Regions from separate parts of the Rhizobium oryzihabitans genome, predicted to be linked through region 1. Evidence: riboswitches for the same ligand, from Rfam matches in the RefSeq annotation. Region 1 holds a riboswitch; each other region holds the start of a gene.
What was found. A riboswitch is a leader RNA that binds a small molecule or an ion and turns the genes downstream of it on or off. The one in region 1 is predicted to bind cobalamin.
Positions count from the first base shown of each region.

Region 2: it holds a riboswitch for cobalamin, as region 1 does, so the genes downstream of both, G3A56_RS11760 (DUF1636 family protein) here and bluB (5,6-dimethylbenzimidazole synthase) in region 1, are expected to answer to the same signal.
Region 3: it holds a riboswitch for cobalamin, as region 1 does, so the genes downstream of both, G3A56_RS03605 ((2Fe-2S) ferredoxin domain-containing protein) here and bluB (5,6-dimethylbenzimidazole synthase) in region 1, are expected to answer to the same signal.
Region 4: it holds a riboswitch for cobalamin, as region 1 does, so the genes downstream of both, metE (5-methyltetrahydropteroyltriglutamate--homocysteine S-methyltransferase) here and bluB (5,6-dimethylbenzimidazole synthase) in region 1, are expected to answer to the same signal.

Region 1 covers NZ_CP048632.1:480,521-483,756, forward strand. Annotated here, with positions in the region: gene G3A56_RS02855 (glyoxalase superfamily protein) at 1-151, opposite strand, end outside; partial or broken gene G3A56_RS02860 (TolB family protein) at 337-1,166, shown strand; cobalamin riboswitch at 1,364-1,548, shown strand; partial or broken gene bluB (5,6-dimethylbenzimidazole synthase) at 1,622-2,322, shown strand; gene G3A56_RS02870 (DUF2865 domain-containing protein) at 2,551-3,236, opposite strand, start outside.
Region 2 covers NZ_CP048632.1:2,267,027-2,270,262, reverse strand. Annotated here, with positions in the region: gene cobN (cobaltochelatase subunit CobN) at 1-450, opposite strand, end outside; gene cobW (cobalamin biosynthesis protein CobW) at 552-1,589, opposite strand; gene G3A56_RS11760 (DUF1636 family protein) at 1,586-2,011, opposite strand; cobalamin riboswitch at 2,132-2,348, opposite strand; gene cobO (cob(I)yrinic acid a,c-diamide adenosyltransferase) at 2,484-3,101, shown strand; gene G3A56_RS11750 (cobyric acid synthase) at 3,103-3,236, shown strand, end outside.
Region 3 covers NZ_CP048632.1:638,124-641,359, forward strand. Annotated here, with positions in the region: gene G3A56_RS03600 (chloride channel protein) at 1-1,528, shown strand, start outside; cobalamin riboswitch at 1,782-1,975, shown strand; gene G3A56_RS03605 ((2Fe-2S) ferredoxin domain-containing protein) at 2,066-2,857, shown strand; gene G3A56_RS03610 (ABC transporter substrate-binding protein) at 2,874-3,236, shown strand, end outside.
Region 4 covers NZ_CP048635.1:647,803-651,038, reverse strand. Annotated here, with positions in the region: gene G3A56_RS19670 (sugar ABC transporter permease) at 1-823, shown strand, start outside; gene G3A56_RS19665 (ATP-binding cassette domain-containing protein) at 842-1,624, shown strand; cobalamin riboswitch at 1,694-1,908, shown strand; gene metE (5-methyltetrahydropteroyltriglutamate--homocysteine S-methyltransferase) at 2,008-3,236, shown strand, end outside.

The DNA of each region.
Region 1 (3,236 bases):
GGATCATGAAGCCGACGGGATTGCCGTTTTCGAAGGTCTTTTCGAAACCCAGCACGCCGACATAAAAATCACGGGCTTTTTCGATGTTCTTGACAGGAAGCATTGCGGCGATCCGGCCGAACCGGATGCCGTGATCGGCGATGGTATTCATCGCGGAACCTCGGATCTGGGAGAAACGGGAAGCGGTGCGGGCGGTGCCGGAGCGCTGGCGTTTTTTCCGATTTGAATTTGCAGGACGGTGCCTGCGGCCCTAGGATCATAATCACGGTGGTGGCGGATGCAAATGGAATATCTGCGTCGCGCCGTTCCGAACTATCGACAGGCCCGGGAGGCAGCATGCGCAGCTCAATCGAAATCTTCAACATCCGCACCCGGCAGATGCGGGTGGTGTGGCAGACATCCGAGCTGTTCGAGGCGCCGAACTGGTCGCCGGACGGCAGATATCTGCTGTTGAACGCCGAAGGGCTGCTCTATCGCCTGTCTCTTGCCGGTGATGCTGCGCCGGAGAAAGTCGATACCGGCTTTGCCACGATCTGCAACAACGACCACGGCATTTCGCCTGATGGTTCGCTCTATGCCATTTCCGACAAGGTGGAGTTTGGCAAGAGCGCCATCTACCTTTTGCCATCGACGGGCGGCACGCCGCGGCTGATGACAAGGAACCTTCCGTCCTATTGGCACGGCTGGTCGCCGGATGGGAAAAGCTTTGCCTATTGCGGCATTCGCGATCAGGTTTTCGACATCTATTCCATGGATATAGCCAGCGGTGTTGAAACGCGCCTTACCCATGGTGAGGGCCGCAATGACGGGCCGGATTATTCGCCGGATGGCGGGTGGATCTATTTCAATTCCAGCCGCACCGGGTTGATGCAGATCTGGCGCGTGCGGGTGGATGGCTCCAGCGTCGAGCGCATCACCGACAGCGCTTATGGCGACTGGTTCCCGCACCCGTCCCCAGGGGTGACAAGGTAGTCTTCGTTTCCTACGACGCCGATGTCTTCGACCACCCGCGCGATCTTGATGTGCGCGTGCGGTTGATGGACATGGATGGCGGCAATGTGGAGACGCTGTTCGAGCTGTTTGGCGGGCAGGGAACGATGAATTCCCCCAACTGGTCGCCGGATGGGGATGAGTTTGCGTATGTGCGTTATTTCCCCGTGGAGTGATGCGGTAAAGGAGGACCCGTCATTCCGGCCTTGAGCCGGAATCCGGTAGACGCGCGTCTGCGCGGTGAAAAGACTCGTCTCAGCCCAAGGACTTGGGCTGGTTGGATTCCGGCTCAAGGCCGGAATGACGGGTGAGGCATGCCATGGCCACATTGCCGCACCACCCGCCAAGATGCTTGCATTGGCAAGGTTTCTTGCCCATAGCTCTTTTGTCAGGTGCCCGCCGTTTATGGCGGGAGAATCGGGAATCCGGTGAAAGACCGGAACGTGCCCAACGCTGTGAGGTGGATGCCCTTTTTCTTAATGCCACTGAAGTTATTCGGGAAGGCGAGAGGGGCGGATGAAGCCTAGTCAGAAGACCGGCCTGACAGGATAGACCGCACCGCGCGGACGGCGGCAGGTTGTTGAAAAAGGCAGGGTGTTTCACCCGGCCTTCGCATTGTTGGGGATAAACGATGCCGATCGATCCGTCTGCGCGCAACCCGTCAGATGACGCGCTTTCGCCTGCCCGCCCGTTTTCCAGCGCCGAGCGCGAGGCGATTTACCGTGCCATAGAAACCCGCCGCGATGTGCGCGATCAGTTCCTGCCCGATCCGCTGCCGGATGATGTGGTGGAGCGTTTGCTGAAGGCGGCGCATTCCGCCCCTCGGTCGGCTTCATGCAGCCGTGGAATTTCACGCTTGTGACCGACGGCGCGGTCAGGCAGGCGGCCTGGGTGGCGTTCCGCCGCGCCAATGAGGAAGCGGCGGCGTTGTTTGAAGGCGAGCAGCAGGCGCTTTATAGCAGCCTGAAGCTCGAGGGCATCCGCAAGGCGCCGCTCAGCATCTGCGTCACCTGCGATCCGACGCGTGGCGGCAAGGTGGTGCTGGGTCGCACCCACAATCCGCGCACGGATGTCTATTCGACCGTCTGCGCCATCCAGAACCTCTGGCTGGCGGCCCGCGCCGAAGGCATCGGCGTCGGCTGGGTCAGCATTTTCCACGACAGCGACATTCGCGCCATTCTGGAAATCCCCGACCATATCGAAATCGTCGCCTGGCTCTGCCTCGGCCGCGTCGATGAGCTTTACACCGAACCGGAACTGGCGGTGAAGGGCTGGCGTCAGCGCGTGCCGCTGGAGGAACTGGTGTTTCGCAACCGGTGGGGCGGGCGGTAGAGGGAGGCTGGGGCTCGCCTGTGAGAGGCAAAGCGTTGCCGCCTGTTTCTTCTCCCCGCCGGGGAGAAGGTGGTCCGAAGGGTCGGATGAGGGGGCGACGTCAGCGATGAAACCTCACCCTTGCCCCTCATCCCGCTGCCGCGACCTTCTCCCCGTCGGGGAGAAGAAACAAGCTGCACGCGCTCGCTCCATAACTGACCGCCCTAAGGGGGGAGGCCCCACAGCACGCTATTGCTGCGGCTGTATACCCTTCAGCGCGGGGTTCTTCAGGTCGATCCGACCAGTCTGATCGGGCAGGAATTTCGGGCCGATGACACGGACCTTGCTGTTGTTCGGATCGTAGTCCCGTTCCGGTACCGGTTGTTCCGGCGGCTTTGCGGCCTGCTGCTGCTCTGCGGGTTTCTGAGCCTTGTCGCCTTGCGGTGATGGGATGGTGGTGATGCCGGAATAGGGTTTTTCGGCTTCCGGCCGGGCTGCCTCTTCCTGCTTCTGCATCTCGTCGTGATAGGCGGCCATGTTGCAGGCGCAGCCCGGTGCCTTTGCCGAGGCATTTTTATAGGCAAAGGCGGTTGGCAGGTCCTTGTAGGGTTTTCCGGTTTCGGCAGACACCATGTCGGCGGTTTCCTGATCTGTCATGGAGTGGAAATAAAGCTCCGTCTCTGTTCCCGGACACATTTTCTGGCATTGCTCCGCCTGGGCGCGAAAATCAAGCGGCGAGGCATTGGCGGCAATGGGGAAAAACGAGCCGTCGCAGGTGCGCACGCAGAGGGTTCTAAGCCCACCTTCCCCGGCGGAGCCGGGATAGGGCGAAAGCCCGGCCTGTCCCGGCTGATTTTCCTGCTGGCGGAAGGCATCGGGGTAACGCGTGACATCGGGAGCCGGCGGCAGCTGTGCTTCCGTTTCCGGAAGGGGGC
Region 2 (3,236 bases), 1.4 Mb from region 1:
ATTCTCCCGCCCACCCTCACGGAAGAAGGAGAGGACTGAGGAAAGCGTCTGTCGATCGACGGTCGAGGCCGCCTCCAGCTTCTCGTCCCTCTCGCTGCACTCACCAGGCAATAACAGAAGCTTTATGCCGCGCCGTCGCGCCATTATGGAGAGTTGATCCACGCCGTAACGCCAGCGCTCCGCACCGCCCAGAATCCGGATAAGGATGACACGGGCGTGCTCCGCCGTTTTTTCGATCCACAGATCGACTGACATCGGATGCCGAAGTTCGGAGAGGTTGGCGGCGGACAGGGAAGGAAGTCTGGACCCCACCTGCCGCCATGCCTGTTCCAGCCCGGCAAGATCGCTTGCCGAAAAAGACAGCATCACCACATCCGATCGCGGCTGATTGAGATCAACCGGCTCGACCAGATCGTCCAGAGACGAGGATGTGGTGGCGAGAATATGCATCTAAGGCATTTCCAGTAAAAGTGCAGTGCAGTTTTGCGTCCGACAATGCGCAAACAAGACAGCACGTCCGATGATTCCGTTTAAACCGGACGTGCTTTATGTCAGGCGGCCAGCATCTGTTCGATCTTTTCGCGGTTGATGCCCTTCTCGCCGATGATGACGAGGCGGCTGCGGCGCTCCTCACCGGCTGCCCATGGCCGATCGTAATAATGGTTGACGCGGCTGCCGACAGCCTGCACCTGCAGGCGCATCGGCTTGGCGGAAACTTCAACGAAACCCTTGATGCGAAGAACGTTTTCCGCAGCAGCAGTTTCCGCGATACGGGTGGCCAGTGCTTCCGGATCGGTCACGGCGGGCAGATCGATGACGAAGCTGTCGAAATCGTCGTGTTCGTGGTCAAGCTCGCCATCATGATGGGTGCGGCGGTTTTCGATATCCTCCTCCACCGCAAGGCCGAGACCAATCAGAACGGCGGGGTCGATTGCACCATTCGAGGCGACGACGATCTTCGCAGCCCGCGGCAGATGCTCGAGAATATGAGCCTTCGCCTTTTCCAGACCGGCGTGATCAAGGAGATCGGCCTTGGTGAGGACGATGAGATCGGCGCAGGCGACCTGATCCTCGAAGACTTCTTCCACCGGATCGTCGTGATCGAGCGCTTCGTCATTCGCCCGCTGGGCGGCAAGCGCTTCCATGTCATGCGCCACCTGGCCCTCTGCAAGGGCGGCACCGTCCACGACAGCCACCACGGCATCCACCGTTACGCGGCTCTTGATCGCCGGCCACTGGAACGCCTGCACCAGGGGCTTCGGCAGGGCAAGGCCCGAGGTCTCGATGAGGATATGCTCCACCTTCGGCTGGCGGCTGAGGATCTGTTCAATGGCCGGCTGGAAATCATCCGCGACCGTGCAGCAGATGCAGCCATTGGCCAGTTCGACGATGTTTTCCTCCGGGCAGCTCTCAATGCCGCAGCCTTTGAGGATTTCGCCATCGATGCCGATATCACCGAACTCATTGACGATGATGGCCAGTCGCTTGCCATCAAGCTTTTCGAGAAGACCGCGCAGCAGCGTGGTTTTTCCGGCCCCCAGAAAGCCGGTGACGATGGTGCAGGGAACGCGGTCCAGAAGGGTGCTCATGATCTCTCCTCGGTAAAATCGAATGGGGGAATGCGCGCCACCATGCCGCGCTTCAATGTATCGGGGCGGCCGCGCCAGGGCATCAGGCCATCTGCGGAGGCGGCCAGCATGCGCGCGCCGGTCAGCAGGTCTTCCGCATCGTCGGGCGTCAGCCCGCCAAAGACATAGGACCAGCCGTCGCCGCCGCGAAGCACGGCGCTGAGGCCGCGTTTGCAATTGGCAAGACAATTGACGGAACGGACGACAATGCCGGCTTCCTGCGCCGTTGCCATGACGGCATCCGCAAGACGTGCACCGGGTCGCGGCTCCGCATTGGGATCGGTTTCATCGCGACAGCTGCGGCAGACAAAAACGACGACGCCGGAGGCGTTTTCGCCTTCCGCCTCCGAATTCGCACATGAAGAGACCGCTGTAATATCCAAACCGTTTCGCTTTCCGCGCCTTTAAAAACTCATCGGGGTGCGGATGTCGAAAACGGCATGCGGAAAAGCGCAGAGCCGGCTGTTCGATCTGACCGACTGACCGGAGCACCCCGCCCGGCAGACGTTTTTCCTGAAACGGCAGGTCTCCTGGCTTGCGGCTTTAAAACACCCGGGCACCGCCTTCCCGAACCATCTTTAGAGGTTCAGTGGCTTTACGGTGCGGGCTTGCCGCTTACAGTTGCGGGGGCAGCCACGGAATGACCCCTGTCAGGGCGGAACCGTGTTCCCTCTTAGCTTTTCCCGTTGCCGGGAAAAGACCGTCAGTCCCTTACCCTTAGGCTGAACGGGCGTGGGGGTCAATGCCGCGGCCCGTTGGCTGGCCGCATTGCCGGGTGCGGCAAATTGGGTATAGTCGCCGCTCCGAAAGGCAGGGGCATCCGGCCCCGCGCCGCTGGACGAGAAGGAAAACGCGATGACACGCGACATCAGCGACAGCGAAGCCGAACGCCACCGGCAGAAAATGGTGAACCGCAAGACGGTTCAGGATGCCGAAGTCGCGGAAAAGACCATCGAAAAAGGTCTGCTGATGATCAATACCGGCCCCGGTAAAGGCAAGTCCACGGCGGCTTTCGGCCTTGCTTTGCGCATGCTCGGCACCGGACGCAGGGTCGGCGTGGTGCAATTCATCAAGGGCGCATGGTCCACGGGTGAACAGCAGGCGCTGACGCTCTTCGGTGACAAGGTCGTCTGGCGTACCATGGGCGAGGGGTTTACCTGGGACACGCAGGACCTGAAGCGCGATGTCATGGCAGCCGCAAAGGCCTGGGAAGAAGCCAAGGTCCTGATGGCTGACGAAACGATCGGCCTCCTGATCCTCGACGAGTTGAATATCGCGCTGCGTTACGATTACCTGCCGCTGGAAGAAGTCGTCGAAACCCTTTCCAGCCGCCGGCCCGATCTGCATGTCATCGTCACCGGCCGCAACGCCAAGCAACCGTTGATCGACGCCGCCGACATGGTGACGGAAATGACCCTCGTCAAACATCACTTCAAGGCGGGTGTGAAGGCGCAGGCAGGGATAGAATTCTGAGATGACTGCACGCGTGCTGATGTTTCAGGGAACCGGCTCGGATGTCGGCAAATCGCTGATGGTGGCCGGCCTTGCCCGTGCCTTCGTCAAACGCGGCCTGTCCGTCATGCCGTTCAAGCCGCAGAACATGTCGAA
Region 3 (3,236 bases), 160 kb from region 1:
CGGCGGCATCGTGCTTGGCATCATCATCTTCATTCTTTCCAAAACTCGCAAAAAACCGATGGTCGACCCGATCGAGGCGAATGCGCTGCATGGCGGCCGTCTGTCGCTGACGGATAGCATCATCGTCTGCGTGCAGAACATCGTCTCCAACGGCTTTGGTGCGTCAGTGGGGCTGGAAGCCGGCTATACGCAGATCGCCAGTGGCGTCGCCTCCAAGATCGGCATCAAGCTGAAACTGAGGCGCGGGGACATGCGTATCCTCGTTGGCTGTGGTGCTGCGGGCGCGATAGCGGCGGCCTTCAACGCGCCTCTGACAGGAGCTTTTTACGCCATCGAACTCATCATCGGCACCTATACCGTCGTGACGCTTGCGCCGCTCATCGTATCGGCGCTCGTCGCAGCCACCGTCATCGGGCTTATTGGCGGCCACGGCCTCTCCATCGATATCGTCGATGCCAGCCGTGTAACGCCGGCGGACTACGTGCCCGCCATCTTTCTGGGCGTCGTGTGCGCGGCGATCGGCATCGCGCTGATGCAGACGGTGTCCTTCATCGAAGAGACGGCGCGCAAAAGCGCCATTCCGGGCTGGCTGCGTCCGGCAATGGGGGGCGTGGCTGTCGGTGCCCTCGCGCTTATTTCACCGCAGGTCCTGTCCAGTGGCCATGGTGCGCTGCATCTCAATATCGATGCCGAATTGACGATCTACGGGCTGGCCGGGCTATTCGTGCTTAAGGCGGCGGCCAGCGCCATTTCCATCGGTTCTAATTTCCGTGGCGGCCTGTTCTTCGCCTCGCTGTTCATGGGATCGCTGCTCGGAAAGATTTTCGCGCTTTGCGCCCCCTATATCGGTTATGGCTCGACAGCGCCGATCGTCTATGCCGTGATCGGCATGAGCGCCTTTGCCGCCGCCATTATCGGCGGTCCGCTGACGATGACGTTCCTGGCGCTGGAACTGACCGGAGACTTCCAGATCACGGCTCTGGTGCTTGCCGCCGTCATCACCACCTCGCTCGTGGTGCGCACGACCTTCGGCTACTCCTTCGCCACCTGGCGCTTCCACCTTAGAGGCGAAAGCATTCGCAGCGCCCATGACATTGGCTGGATCCGCGACCTGACCGTGGGCAAGATGATGCGTGCCGATATTCGCAAGGCCAATGTCAGCATGGGTCTTCCAGCCTTCAAGGAAAAGTTTCCACTGGGATCAACGCAGCGGGTGATCATGACGCATGATGACGGTCGCTACGCCGGCATCGTCCTCGTACCGGAAATCTACGCCGATCCGATGGATCGCGACCCGAGCAAGATCAGCCTCGAAACCTATCTGCACTACAAGAATGACGTGCTGCTGCCGACGATGAATGCGCGGCAGGCGGCAGCCGCTTTCGATGCCACGGAAAGCGAAGCGCTGGTCGTCGTCAACGACAAGATAGAAAACCGCCCGGTTGGCCTTCTGACGGAGAGCCACACGCTCAGGCGCTACAGTGAAGAGCTTGAATTGCGACGCCGGGAGGCCTCCGGTGAATTATAAATCACTTTATGTTGTTTGCTTTAAGCATTGATATAATTGTATTTTATATAGATCATATCTTCCTTTTTATTTTTGGTTTCCGCGCGATGACGGCGGTGGGTGCGTCAATTCGGTACCGCATCGTAAAACATGGGCTTGACCAGCAAATAAAACCAAGTGTATGTAACTTTATAACGTAACAATTGATTGGACGAAGGAGACTTGCGTAGCGTGTTCACTTGCGGCGCAGGCAGTTGACAGCGGCCTGCGGCAGTGTAGGTTCGCTCCGTCATGGTTCTTCCGCCACCCGGTGGAAGCTAAGAGGGAATCCGGTGAAGACCCGGAGCTGTCCCGCAACTGTAAGCGGTGAGCCAATCGCCCACGATGTCACTGGCAGCAATGCCGGGAAGACGGGTGAGGTGGCTTTGACCCGCAAGCCAGGAGACCTGCCTGACATATTGTAATTCCGTGGTCGGGGGTGCCATGGGAATGATGGCTGTTTCCGGCATTTCGGCCGGAGGCCCGTCATTTTCGTTGCCGCCTCGTGAATGAGGCATTGTGACAACCGAAACCCAACCAATCCATCGAGAGCCCTCTCAGCCCGACGCCGTGCTGCTCGTCGCCAAATCGGCTTTCGCGGCAGCGCCGCATCAGGACATGCAGCGTCTCGCGACGCTGGCGGGCCAGTTGCGCGGAGCGAGAACCGTTCGCGTTGCATTCACCGAACAGGGCACGCCGTCCCTGCGCGAAGCGCTCGGTGCGCTCATCGACGAGGGTGTCGGCAATCTCCTCCTCGTGCCGCTCATGCTGCCACTCGAGCCGAGTTTTCAGAACTGGCTGACCAAGACCCTGAAACGATGGCGGGCAGCGGACCCGCGCCCGTGGCCGTCGCTCTCGATAACCGCGAGCCCTACCGCAAGCACCCTTATGGCGCGCCTTCTCGAAGACCTCGCCGGAACGGCGCAGGCGCTCGATCTTTCATCCTCGGTACGTCCGGCGGGCGAGGGGTCGCTGGTGCCTGCGCAGAAGCGCCGCGTGCTCGTCTGTCAGGGCGCCCCGTGTAATTCGGCCGGTGCTGACGCGATCTGGGGACATCTGCGCAACCAGCAGGAACGGCAGAAGCTTCGGGTTACCGGCGATGGCACCATGACGGCCAAATCCACCTGTCTTGGCCCCTGCAACCTTGCACCGGTCATGCAGGTCTTTCCCGAAGGCACCTATTACGGCGGCGTTACCGAGGAGGCTGTCGATCGCATCGTTGCCGAACACCTGCTTGGCGGGTGTGTTGTCGAAGATTTCGCCTATCACCCGACCGGCCGCAAGCAGCGGCTGCGCAATCTATCCGAATAGCATGAGAGGAAACATAATGTCGGCAAAGAGCATTTCGCGTCTGGCGGCAGCCGGGCTCGCGGCTTTCATTACGGGAGTGGCGGGCAATGCGCTGGCCACCGAACCCTTGCGCGTCGGCGCCACCTACATCACAAGTGGCCTTGATCCCGCAAAGGGTTCCAATGGCTGGGCGCTCGTCAGTCACGGTGTGGGAGAGAACCTCTTTACCGTCGACAAAGATGGACGGCTTGTGCCTGACCTTGCCGAGAAAGCGGAACGCACCGGCGATTTGACCTGGACAGTGACGCTGAAACCGAACCGGACCTTCTCCGATGGTTCTGCCGTAACGGCAGCAGCCCTTGCGGCCGGATTCGAGCATACTTTCGCAACCAACAAGGCG
Region 4 (3,236 bases), on a different replicon from region 1:
CGGCGGCACCTGGTTCATCACCAGCGGCCGTACCGTGGCGCCGATGGATTCCACCTTCCGCCTGATGGGCGGCGGCACCAGCGGCTCGATCGGCGCGACATGGAGCTGGATCGCCGCCATTGTCGCCTGCGTCGCCATCGTTGCCGCCATTCTGAATTCCCGCCACCAGCGCCGCCGTTTCGGTTTTCCGCTGCGGCCGGTCTGGGCGGAATATTTTCTGGTGGCGCTCGGCTGCCTCGTCGTTGTCGGTTTTGTGGCTGTGGTCAACAGCTATCCCTGGCCGGTCAACATCGCCCGCAACTATGCCGACGCCAATGGCATCGCCTGGCCGGAAGGCGGGCTGTTCATTTCGCACGGCATCGCCATTCCAGTTCTGATGGCACTCGCCGTCGGGGCGGTGATGACCTTCATTGCCACACGGCTGCGATTCGGACGTTATGTTTTCGCCATCGGCGGCAACCCTGAAGCGGCGGAACTCGCCGGTATCAAGACCCGCTGGGTCACGGTGAAGATATTCACGCTGATGGGCGTTCTGTGCGCCATCGCCGCGGCCATCTCGACTGCCCGCCTCAACGCGGCCACCAATGCGCAGGGCGAGCTGGACGAGCTCTATACGATTGCGGCGGCCGTCATCGGCGGCACGTCGCTTGCCGGTGGTGTGGGAACCATTGCGGGCGCGATGCTCGGCGCGCTCGTCATGCAATCGCTGCAATCCGGCATGGTGCTCGTGGGCATCGATACGCCCTTCCAGCGCATCGTCGTCGGTGTGGTTCTGGTCGTCGCCGTCTGGCTCGACACCATTTACCGCGCCCGCGCCAAGTAAGAACCGAGGAGAACCCCAATGACGGACCAAGTCACGCCCCTCGTGGAAATGCGCAATATTTCCATTTCCTTCGGCGGCATCCACGCGGTGGAAAACGCCTCTGTCGATCTTTTCCCCGGCGAGGTGGTCGCTCTTCTCGGCCACAATGGCGCGGGAAAATCGACGCTCATCAAAATCCTCTCCGGTGCATATCGGCGTGACGGCGGCGATATCCTCATCAACGGTGAGGATGCGGATATCCGCAATCCCCGCGACGCCAAGAAATACGGCATCGAGACCATCTATCAGACGCTGGCTGTGGCGGATAATGTCGATGCGGCCGCCAATCTTTACCTCGGTCGCGAGCTGAAGACGAAATGGGGCACGCTTGACGATGTCGCCATGGAAGCCTCGGCCCGCGAGGTGATGGGGCGTCTCAACCCGAATTTCCGGCGGTTCAAGGAGCCGGTGAAGGCGTTGTCCGGCGGCCAGCGACAGTCCGTCGCCATTGCCCGCGCCATTCTGTTCGATGCCCGCATCCTCATCATGGACGAGCCGACGGCAGCACTCGGGCCGCAGGAAACGGCGCAGGTCGGCGATCTCGTCAAGGAACTGAAACGGCAGGGCATCGGCATCTTCCTCATCAGCCACGATATTCACGACGTCTTCGATCTGGCGGACCGGGTCTTCGTCATGAAAAACGGCAAGGTGGTCGGCCATGCCCGCACTGAGGATGTGACGAAGGACGAGGTTCTCGGCATGATCATTCTGGGTAAGGTGCCGCCAGGTGCCGTGCCGGGACCGGGTGCGGTCGTCTCCTGAGTAGTCGTCCTCAATGAAATAAAGATATAAAGATTTCTTTATGTCTATTGACATCATGATGCCCGTGGTGAGAAATGCGGGTGTCATGGTTCTCCGGGCCTGATTGTTTCAATCCCGGAGCTAAGAGGGAATCCGGTGCGCCATTAATTGGCAAGACCGGAGCTGCCCCGCAACTGTAAGCGGCGAGCCTTTGTCCATCAACGTCACTGGGGTGAAAGCCCCGGGAAGACGGGCAAAGGCGACGACCCGCGAGCCAGGAGACCTGCCAGGACAAAATAACGTCCACGGGCGGGGTGTCCCGGTGGTTGCTCGTTGGCCCGGCAACGGCTGGGCCCGCACGCGTCCGCTTTACCCATGCCCCCACAACCAAATGGGGTATGACAATGTCAAACAAGACCATTCCAGTCGCATCGCTCGGTTTCCCGAGGATCGGCCGCCACCGCGAATTGAAGTTCGCGCTTGAAGGCTTCTGGTCGGGAAAGATTTCCGAGCCGGAACTTCTTGAAACCGCCGCTAAACTGCGCGCCGAAAACTGGGCGCTTCAGCAGCAAAAAGGGATTACCCATATCCCGTCCAACGATTTTTCCCTCTATGATCACGTGCTCGATACGGCCGTGATGGTGGGCGCCATTCCCTCCGTTTACGCATGGACGGGCGGAGAAGTATCGCTGTCGACCTATTTCGCCATGGCGCGCGGCAGCCAGAGCGAAGGCCATGCGGGTTGCGGCCATGGTCATGAAGGGCATGCGCACCACGGTCAGGGCGTTCCGGCGCTGGAAATGACCAAATGGTTCGACACCAATTATCATTACATGGTCCCGGAGGTTTCCGAGGATCAGCATTTCGCGCTCACCTCGCAAAAGCCGGTCGATCATTTCCTTGAGGCAAAGGCGCTCGGTATCCATACGCGTCCGGTCATCCTCGGCCCGGTCACCTTCCTGAAGCTAGCCAAGGCGCGTGGCGCGGCCTTCAAGCCGCTCGATCTGCTGGCCAGACTGCTGCCGGTCTATGAAGAACTGCTGCGCCGCCTGCATGCGGCCGGTGCGGACTGGGTGCAGGTTGATGAACCGGTTGCCGCCCTGGACCTTTCCGAGGGTGAGCGTCATGCGCTGACTGTTTCCTATCAGGCTTTGTCGAAAGCCGCGCCGGATCTGAAAATCCTCGTCGCGACCTATTTCGGCGGTCTTGAGGATAATCTGGAGGCTGTCACCGCACTTCCGGTCGCGGGTCTTCATATTGATCTCGTGCGTGCGCCCGGTGAACTTGAGCCGGTGCTGAAAGCATTGCCCGCAGAGAGCGTCCTGTCTCTCGGCGTCATCGACGGCCGCAACATCTGGCGTGCCGATCTCGCCGCGATCATCGGCAAGCTGGAAGCCGCAATTGCCACGCGGGGCGCGGCGTCGTTTCAAATCGCGCCTTCCTGCTCGCTCTTGCATGTCCCTGTTGACCTCGAACTGGAAACAGGTCTTGATGCTGATCTGAAAAGCTGGCTTTCCTTCGCCACCCAGAAGCTCGGTGAGCTTGCCACGCTCGGCAGGGCGTTCGGTGAGGGCAAGGCAACTGTGACTGCGGAGCTGGAAGCCGCCACCAAGGTGATTGCCGAACGTGCATC